DNA from 2 places in the Halomonas sp. TG39a genome. Region 1 is predicted to be linked to the other one. Evidence: riboswitches for the same ligand, from Rfam matches in the RefSeq annotation. Region 1 holds a riboswitch; the other holds the start of a gene.
The links. Region 1 has a riboswitch for thiamine pyrophosphate ahead of tenA (thiaminase II). Riboswitches for the same ligand answer to the same signal wherever they lie in the genome.
Positions count from the first base shown of each region.

Region 2: linked by a shared signal. The riboswitch ahead of thiM (hydroxyethylthiazole kinase) and the one ahead of tenA (thiaminase II) in region 1 are both predicted to bind thiamine pyrophosphate.

Region 1 covers NZ_JQLV01000001.1:772,858-777,406, reverse strand. Annotated here, with positions in the region: gene U738_RS03350 (NADP-dependent oxidoreductase) at 1-692, shown strand, start outside; gene U738_RS03345 (putative quinol monooxygenase) at 753-1,055, shown strand; TPP riboswitch at 1,345-1,506, shown strand; gene tenA (thiaminase II) at 1,585-2,268, shown strand; gene thiC (phosphomethylpyrimidine synthase ThiC) at 2,301-4,190, shown strand; gene U738_RS03330 (hypothetical protein) at 4,428-4,549, shown strand, end outside.
Region 2 covers NZ_JQLV01000001.1:3,819,273-3,823,821, reverse strand. Annotated here, with positions in the region: gene U738_RS17235 (cupin domain-containing protein) at 1-591, shown strand, start outside; gene U738_RS17230 (DUF6164 family protein) at 588-956, opposite strand; gene gloA (lactoylglutathione lyase) at 966-1,502, opposite strand; gene U738_RS17220 (hypothetical protein) at 1,739-2,083, shown strand; TPP riboswitch at 2,138-2,236, shown strand; gene thiM (hydroxyethylthiazole kinase) at 2,260-3,069, shown strand; gene thiE (thiamine phosphate synthase) at 3,059-3,691, shown strand; gene U738_RS17205 (LysR family transcriptional regulator) at 3,688-4,549, shown strand, end outside.

The DNA of each region.
Region 1 (4,549 bases):
GCACCTATGCCGAATATGTCAGCGTTCCTGAAAGCCACCTAGCGTTGAAGCCAAAGGGCATTTCTCATGTCGAGGCAGCAGGTGCCCCAATGTCACTGCTTACTGTCTGGCAGTTTCTGGTTGATCCTGGTAATGACCTACCCAATCCATTCCAGGCATTTCGGCATGTGCCTGTCCCACTCGAAGGCAAGACCGTCTTGATCAATGGAGCTAGCGGTGGCGTGGGGCATCTAGCGGTTCAAGTCGCTAAATGGAAAGGGGCGCGTGTGATCGCGGTTGCTTCAGGTAAGCATGAAGAGCTTCTTCGCGAGCTGGGTGCTGACGACTTCATTGATTACACCAAGGCAGCCGCCGAAACGGTCGCACATGACGTGGATCTGGTGCTTGACGCTGTGGGTGGCCCGAACATAGAACGCTTCCTCAGCATTATTAAACCAGGCGGCTCGCTCTTTCTGGTCAACCCCTTGGGCTTTTCTGCCAGGGATGAAGCCGACAGGCTAGGGATTACGGTTTCCTCACTACAGGTGCACTCAAACGGAATGCTGCTGGCGCAGGTCGGTCGCTTGCTCGACGACCGTACCATTCGGATCGTTATCGACAGTACCTATTCGTTGGCAGAAGCATCGGCTGCGCATCAGAGAGCTATGCAAGGCGGCGTTCAAGGTAAGGTCGTGCTTGTCGTTAAACAGTAAATTGTTGCCGCCAATCACAGCAATTCCTTGCTCCAGCGGCGGTATTATGAGGAATAAAACATGCTCATCGTTACCGGATATTTATACGTCGCCCCGGCTGAATTAGCGCGATTTATGACCCACCTAAAAGTACTTGCCGCCACCACGCGGCGGCGTGGTGGAAACATTTCTTATGACGCTGCGGTGGATGACGCGGACGCCGGACGATTGATAGTTTCGGAGCGCTGGGTTGATCAAGCCGCACTGACTGCCCACCTAAACGCCGACAAGACCGTACAGTTTGTCCATCAATGGAGCGGGAGGATGCGCGCTGATATCCGCAAGTACGATGCATTGAATGAACGTGGCCTCAGGGAGGATTAGAAACTCTGTAAACAAAGCCTTCGCGCATAGCTGGACTATATCCGTTACACCTGTGAAGCAGCCCGACTAAGAAGTGTTTGTGGTGCATTGCAGCTCGTTAAGCAAATTTAACGAACCTCTTCTCCGATGTCGCAAGCGCGCTCCAGTCCGCCTTCTGCAGCCATAGGGCTAGGCGCTATAGCCTCAGCATAGCGACGGCCTACCACTATCACATCAACTTCCACCTTTACCCAAGAGCAATAGCCAGCCCCTTGCATCTCCCCCGCCCGCCTCCTACACTCCACCAACGAACAGCTTGACGGGGTGCCGGTGAAATCCGGCTGAGATGGCGCAGGGCGTAGCAATTAATGCTGCCGAGCGCTGGTCCCGCTGAACCTGATCCGGCTAATGCGCTGCTACTTACACAAGTCGCAGCGCGGGTACCGGCGTAGGGATCAAGCGATGGCCACGGCTTCATTTCACGCCACCTTCCGCGCCATTTCCTCGATCTTATTCGCCCACCCCCCGGATCATTACCACCGGAGGCATCATGGGCTACCGCTTTACTGATCTCACCACCGCCTGCCAGCAAGATTGGCGCGCCTATATTGAGCACGATTTCGTGCGTCAGTTGGGCAATGCCACGCTGCCTGAGGCGTCGTTTCGACACTATTTAAAGCAGGACTACCTGTTTTTGATTCACTTCGCCCGCGCCTATGCGCTGGCTGTCTATAAAAGCCCCACCCTTGCCGATCTTCGCCAGGCCCATGAAGGCTTGAAAGCCATTGTGGATGTGGAGTTGGGCCTGCACGTGGGCTTTTGTCAGGAGTGGGCGATTTCCGAGCAAGAGCTGGCCGAACTCCCCGAAGCCAGGGCCACCTTGGCTTACACCCGCTATGTTTTGGATACCGGAAACCGCGGCGACCTGCTGGATTTGCACGTGGCGCTGGCCCCCTGCCTGGTCGGCTACGGCGAAATTGCCAACTGGCTGAACGACCAGCCTTCTACCCTGCGCGGAGCGCAAAACCCTTTTGATGCCTGGATTGCCATGTACGAAGGCGAGGAGTTTCAGGCAGCCATGCAGGCTGAGCTTGAGTGGCTCAATGCCCGCCTTGCCGATGTGTCGCCCGCCCGCTTTGCCGAACTGAGCAAAATCTTCCGCGACGCCACCCGCCTGGAAATCGATTTCTGGCAGATGGGCTTAGCGCTGATAGACGCAGACCCCACTCACTAACCCTGCAAAACAACAATCGTAAGGAGACCGTAATGAGCAAAACCAGCCATTTTTTAGCCGAAACCGCCCAGGTCGATGCCGCCGCCATTGCGCCGCTGCCCGGTTCACGTAAGGTATATATCGAAGGTTCGCGCCCGGATATCCGTGTGCCGTTCCGGGAAATTTCACTGTCACCGACCAAAACCACCGGCATTGATGAAGAGAACCCACCGCTGCTGGTCTACGATACTTCCGGCCCCTACACCGACCCTGACGCCAAGATTGACCTACGCCGTGGCCTACCGGCACTGCGCCGGGTCTGGATTGAAGAGCGTGACGATACCGAATTTCTATCAGGCCCCACGTCTGATTACGGCAACCGCCGCGCCAACGACCCGACGCTTGCCCAGCTGCGCTTTGATCTAACCCGCACACCACGCCGAGCAAAACCGGGCAAGAACGTGACCCAGCTGCACTACGCCCGCCAGGGCATTATCACCCCGGAAATGGAGTTTATCGCCTTGCGCGAAAACCAGCGCCGTCAAGCGCTGGGTACCGCTGAAGTAGAGCGCATTCTGGGCCATCAGCACAAAGGCCAGAGCTTTGGCGCCAGCCTGCCCGAAGAGATCACCCCCGAGTTTGTGCGCGATGAAGTGGCCCGCGGGCGGGCGATTATTCCCAATAACATCAACCACCCAGAAAGCGAGCCGATGATTATTGGCCGTAATTTCCTGGTCAAAATTAACGGTAATCTGGGTAACTCGGCGGTGACTTCTTCTATCGAAGAAGAGGTGGATAAGATGACCTGGGGCATCCGCTGGGGCGCGGACACCATCATGGATCTCTCCACTGGGCAGAACATCCACGAAACCCGCGAGTGGATACTGCGCAACTCGCCGGTGCCGATTGGCACGGTGCCTATCTATCAGGCGCTGGAGAAGGTCAAAGGCGTGGCCGAAGACCTCACCTGGGAAGTGTTTCGCGATACGCTGATCGAGCAGGCCGAACAGGGGGTGGACTACTTCACCATTCACGCGGGCGTACTGCTACGCTATGTGCCGCTCACCGCTAAGCGGGTCACCGGTATTGTTAGCCGCGGCGGCTCAATCATGGCCAAGTGGTGTTTGTACCATCACCAGGAGAGCTTCCTGTACACCCACTTCGAAGAGATCTGCGAGATCTGCAAGCAGTACGATGTGGCGTTCTCCCTCGGCGATGGCCTGCGCCCCGGCTCAGTGGCTGATGCCAACGATGAAGCGCAAATGGCGGAGCTAAAAACCTTGGGCGAGCTGACCCATATCGCCTGGAAGCACGATGTGCAGGTGATGATCGAAGGCCCCGGCCACGTGCCCATGCACCTGGTGAAAGAGAACATGGATAAGCAGTTGGAATACTGCGACGAAGCGCCCTTCTATACATTAGGGCCGCTGGTAACGGATATTGCCCCCGGCTATGACCACATTACTTCTGGCATTGGGGCGGCGATGATCGGCTGGTTTGGCTGCGCCATGCTCTGCTACGTCACCCCCAAAGAGCATCTGGGCCTGCCCAATAAAGACGACGTCAAAACCGGCATCATTACCTACAAGATTGCTGCCCACGCGGCGGATTTGGCCAAAGGCCACCCGGCGGCGCAGCGGCGCGATAATGCGCTATCCAAGGCGCGCTTCGAGTTCCGCTGGGAAGACCAGTTCAACTTGGGGTTGGATCCGGATACGGCCCGCGAATACCACGACGAAACCCTGCCCAAGGATTCCGCAAAAGTGGCCCACTTCTGCTCCATGTGCGGGCCGAAGTTCTGCTCCATGAAGATCAGCCAGGAGGTGCGTGACTATGCTAATGAGCACGGGCTAAACGGCGATCAGGAAGCGGTTATGAAGGGCATGGAAGAGCAGGCGGAGAAGTTTCGCCAGAAAGGTAGCGAGCTGTATCAGGAGGTGTAGGCCTACTTAACAGCTTCGCTGTGGAATGTGGCTCTTGAGTCTTAGCGAAACTCAAGGGCCACCTTTATGCCGCATGATTTTCCGACCTCTCCATTGATCAATACGCTTTGGAGTAATGATAAATTTTCACTCAAGTAGAGATTAATTATACATTGCTCGTGTATGATTCCCATTTACAGAGCGCTCAGCCCAACTCGGCTCATTTAAAACCAACACCATTCAAAGAACTGATTCCAGATGAAAACCAAACTTTCCATAGCGGTTACCCTTGCCCTCTTCAGCGCAGGCCTGCTCAGCGGCTGCAGCGATGATAACGAGCCAACCGAAGCGGCAACACAAGAGGAAGCGCCGAAAAATAA
Region 2 (4,549 bases), 3.0 Mb from region 1:
GCGGGGGTAGAGCGCATGATGTTTGACCGCATTGGCGATGAAGTTGCCCGCGCCACCAGCCTTGTTCGCTATGCCCCTAACACCCAGTTTGAGCGGCACACCCACGGCGGTGGCGAAGAGATTCTGGTACTGGAAGGCGTGTTCGCCGATGAACATGGGCGCTACGCGGCGGGCAGCTACCTCAGAAACCCCATCGGCACCGGCCATACGCCAAACATTGGCGAGGAAGGCGCGCTGATTTTTGTCAAACTGCACCAGTTTGACCCCAACGACACGCTCCAACTGGCGGTACCTGCCCACCGGTTGCCCTGGCAGCCAGACCGGCGCCCGCGCATCGCCTACAAAATGCTGCACACTTACAAGCAGGAACGTACCAGCCTGGAACGCTGGTCGGCGGGCACTTCCATTGCCTACCCCACGCTGCTGGGCGGTCTGGAGTTTTTGGTTCTGGAAGGCACGCTGAGCGATGGAGAGCAAAGCTACACGGCGGGCACCTGGTGCCGCTACCCCAGCGGTGCGGCACCGGCATTAACCGCCGGTGATGATGGTGTGATGATGTACCTCAAGCGCGGCCACCTGCCAGCAGCTTAGGCCCGCGACAGCCCCAGGAACGGCAAAAGCGTGAGGGCGACAATCAGCGTCACCGCTAATAGCACCAGCACTACCTGCAGGGGGTGGGCTGCTAGGCGTTTCCATAGCGTCATCTGCTCGCCCCGCTCAACCACCGCCTGATGTTCCCGTTGGACACGCTCCAGGCGCTCCGCCTGATAGGCCTCTAACGCCGCGATGGCTGCGTCGTGCTGATGCGGGTTGCGCAGCCAAATAGCATCGACCCCCAGGCGGAAAAACCCCGCCTGGGTTTCGTAGGTATCAAAGCCATGGGCGGCCAGCAGGTCACGCACCTCCATGGCTTCTTCGTCGGTAACGTGGCGCAGCCGGAACAGTAGTTCAGCCATTGGCGTGCCTCAAGAGTCGCTCTTCCCCACCATCAGGTCTGCCTGAATCACTTCGATCCAGTAGCCGTCCGGGTCTTTAACGAAGATAACATCTTTCATCTTGCCCTGATCGGCGCGTTTCACAAAGGTGACATCATGCTGGTCAAACCACGCTTGAGCCGCCGCTAAATCCGGCACGTTAAAGCAGATATGCCCGAAGCCTTGGGGTTCGGCGTTACCATCGTGGTAGGCAAAGTCATCCTTGTCTTCGGTGCCCCAATTGTGGGTCAGCTCCAGCAGCCCTTTCTGGCTGAAGGTCCAGGCGGTACGCGCTTGCGCATCTTCCGGCACGCTGTCGCTGGGCTCCAAGCTAGCCAGGAAATACAGCGAGAACTGCATCTCTTCAAAATCCAGCCGCCGCATTACCTGCATGCCAAACACGTTTGAGTAGAATGCCAACGCGCGCTCAGGGTCTTTCACCCGCAGCATGGTGTGGTTTAAGCGAAACCCTTGGGTTTGGGGTGGGGTGGCGACGACGCCGGGGTGCTGCTCGCCTTGAAAACTCATTTCGCCCTCCTGTCGTTGATGTCGATCATTGCACCTTACATACCGCTTACCATGGGGTCTTTAGGGTCATAATACCAGCCCTTACAAGTACATAGGCAGCGTCGTATTACGCTATCCATAAGCGTACTGGCAATCATAAACAAAACCCCTACACTTATTATTCATAAGCTTTACAAAAAGCAGTTCCTGCCACATGAGCGACGCTTCACATTGACGGCGCCGTCCAGGAGTTTTCCATGAGTTCGATTGATATGACGCTGGGTGACCAGTTGACGCTAAAGCAACTTTCTAATGCCTTGCACAACGGCTTTTCGCCGATTGTGGAGGTTGAATCCATGGATGGCATCTACAAAGTGCGTTTTCATCACGCCAACGGCGTGTCTGACCTGAGCGACAACAAGGGCCATGTCAGCACTTTTTTGGGCACGGGCGAGATACGCGACACCCTAGGTCAACTGGGCCTGACCCACGGCGTACTGACCTTCGCTGACCAGTGCGGCGACGAGATGATCGGGGTAGAGGGGAAAGCCATAACGCCTGACGAAATGCTCACCTACGGTACACGTATTTCGTTTCGCTAGAGGGCCATCGTCCGCATTCGGGGCTTTACAGGGCTACTCCAGGCAAGGATAGTAATCATTCGACAGGGGCGCCCTCCGTTACCGGCGGGCTGAGAAGCACCCTTTGAACCTGAACCGGATAACACCGGCGTAGGGAGTCGTGGTAACGCTTACCACCTCCCTGCCGGGAGGATGCTATGACCCTACGCCCGCTTGGCGATTACCTAGAGACGCTGCGCGCAGTGACACCTCTGGTTCACTGCATAACCAACTATGTGGCCATGAACAGCACTGCCAACCTGCTGCTCGCCACCGGCGCGTCGCCCGCCATGCTGCATGCGCCTGAAGAAGTCGCCGAGTTTACGGCTATTTCCGCGGGGCTTTCGATCAATATTGGCACGATCTCCTCCCACTGGGCCGATGCGATGCTGACCGCCACAGCGACTGCCGATCAACACGCAATTCCTTGGGTATTGGATCCCGTCGCCGTTGGCGCCACGCGCTATCGCCAAACGCTGTGCGCGAAACTGCTCGCCGCTAAACCCAGCGTGATTCGTGGCAACGCGTCAGAAATTCTTACCCTTAACGGTTTAGCCAGCCAAGGGCGCGGCGTGGATGCTACCGCCGCCACCGACCAAGCCGTAGATGCAGCGGTAGCATTAGCGCAAAAACACGGCTGTATTGTCGCGATGACCGGCGAAAGTGATTGGGTAACGGACGGTGCGCAACACTACCGTATTAACGGTGGTCACCCGTTGATGCCCCGTGTAACAACGCTGGGCTGTGGGCTGAGCGCACTAGTGGCGGGATTTGTGGCTGCCAATCGCGATGCCCTACTGGGCGCAACGGCAGCCGCGCTGGCCTGCTTTGCCGTCGCTGGTGAGCGGGCGGGCAGCAGCGCCCAGGGGCCTGGAAGCTTCCAGGTCGCACTGTTGGATGCGCTCTATCAACTCACCCCTGACGACCTCACCACCCATGCCCAGTTGGAGGCTATCCATGCCGTTTGATCTATCGCTTTATTTAGTCACCGACGCTGCGCTGTGCGACGCCATTGGCTTGGAGCAGACGGTTGAGGCAGCGGTACGAGGCGGCGTCACCATCGTGCAGCTGCGTGATAAGCACGCCAGCGATGAACAGATGATAGCCCAAGCCAAACGGCTTAAAGCGGTGCTGGCGGGTACCGGTGTGCCGCTGATCATTAATGACCGTTTACAGGTGGCGCTGGAAAGCCAAGCGGATGGCCTGCATGTTGGCCAGAGCGACGCTGCCGTTCAAGAGGCGCGTCGGTTGTTAGGTGAGCAGGCGATTATTGGCCTGTCGATCAACACCCTCGCCCAGCTAGAAGCTGCACCGGTGGAGTTACTCGATTATGTGGGTATTGGCCCGGTGTTTGCTACCGTGAGTAAGCAGGATCATGCCCAGCCCATCGGCTTTGGCGGCCTGGCGTCGTTGGTCAAGGCGTGCCCGCTGCCCAGCGTGGCCATTGGCGGGCTGAAAGCCAACCATGCGATTAGCGTGCAGCGCGCGGGAGCGAACGGCCTAGCGGTGATCTCGGCCATTTGTGGCCAACCCGACCCCTACCAGGCGGCACGGACATTTCAGGTTTTCCAAGCTGTTTCGGCGTCATGAACCAGTTAGAGCACATCGTCGCTTTTGTGCGGGTAGCCGAGCTGGGTAGCTATACCCGGGCTGCCGAAGCGCTGGATATTTCGCGCACCCGCGTATCCCGCCAGGTCATGGCGCTGGAAGAGACACTGGGTGCGCGACTGATACAGCGCACTACGCGACGGCTGCATCTCACGGAAGCCGGGGAGCGCTATTTAGCCCGCGCCCAAGGGGTGCTGCAAGCGCTCGATGAAGCCGCCGCCGAAGTAGGCCAAGGCACCAGCGATGTGCGTGGACGGCTACGCGTGAATGGGCCAATGAGTTTTGGCACTCGCTACCTGGCGCCTCTCGTTGCCCAATTTATGCAGACCCATCCAGCGCTTGAAGTGCGATTGGATCTGAACGACCGCCGCGTTGATCTGTTGGAAGAGGGGTATGATGTCGCCATTCGTATCGGCAGCTTGCCTGATTCAAGTTTAGTGGCACGCCGCCTAACCCGTTGCCGCCTGCTGTTTTGCGCATCACCTGAATACCTTGCCATCCACGGTGAACCCCGCAGCGTTAAGGCCCTTGCCGACCACCACTGCCTACGCTATCGCAGCGGCCAGCACAGCGCTGACTGGCAGATTGCCACACAGTCATTGACGGTCAGTGGCCCGCTGGAAAGCAATAACGGCGATGTACTCACCCACGCCGCAGAAGCGGGCTTAGGCATCGCTCAGCAGCCCAGCTTTCTGGTCACGGAGAGTATCGCCAGCGGGCGTTTAGTGCCCATTTTGACCCATGAGCCAACGGTGCGGCTCGATGTTCACGCGCTCTACCCCGCCCGGCGCTACCTGCCTGCCAAGGTGGAGCGCTTTATCGACCTGCTCACCGAGGCGT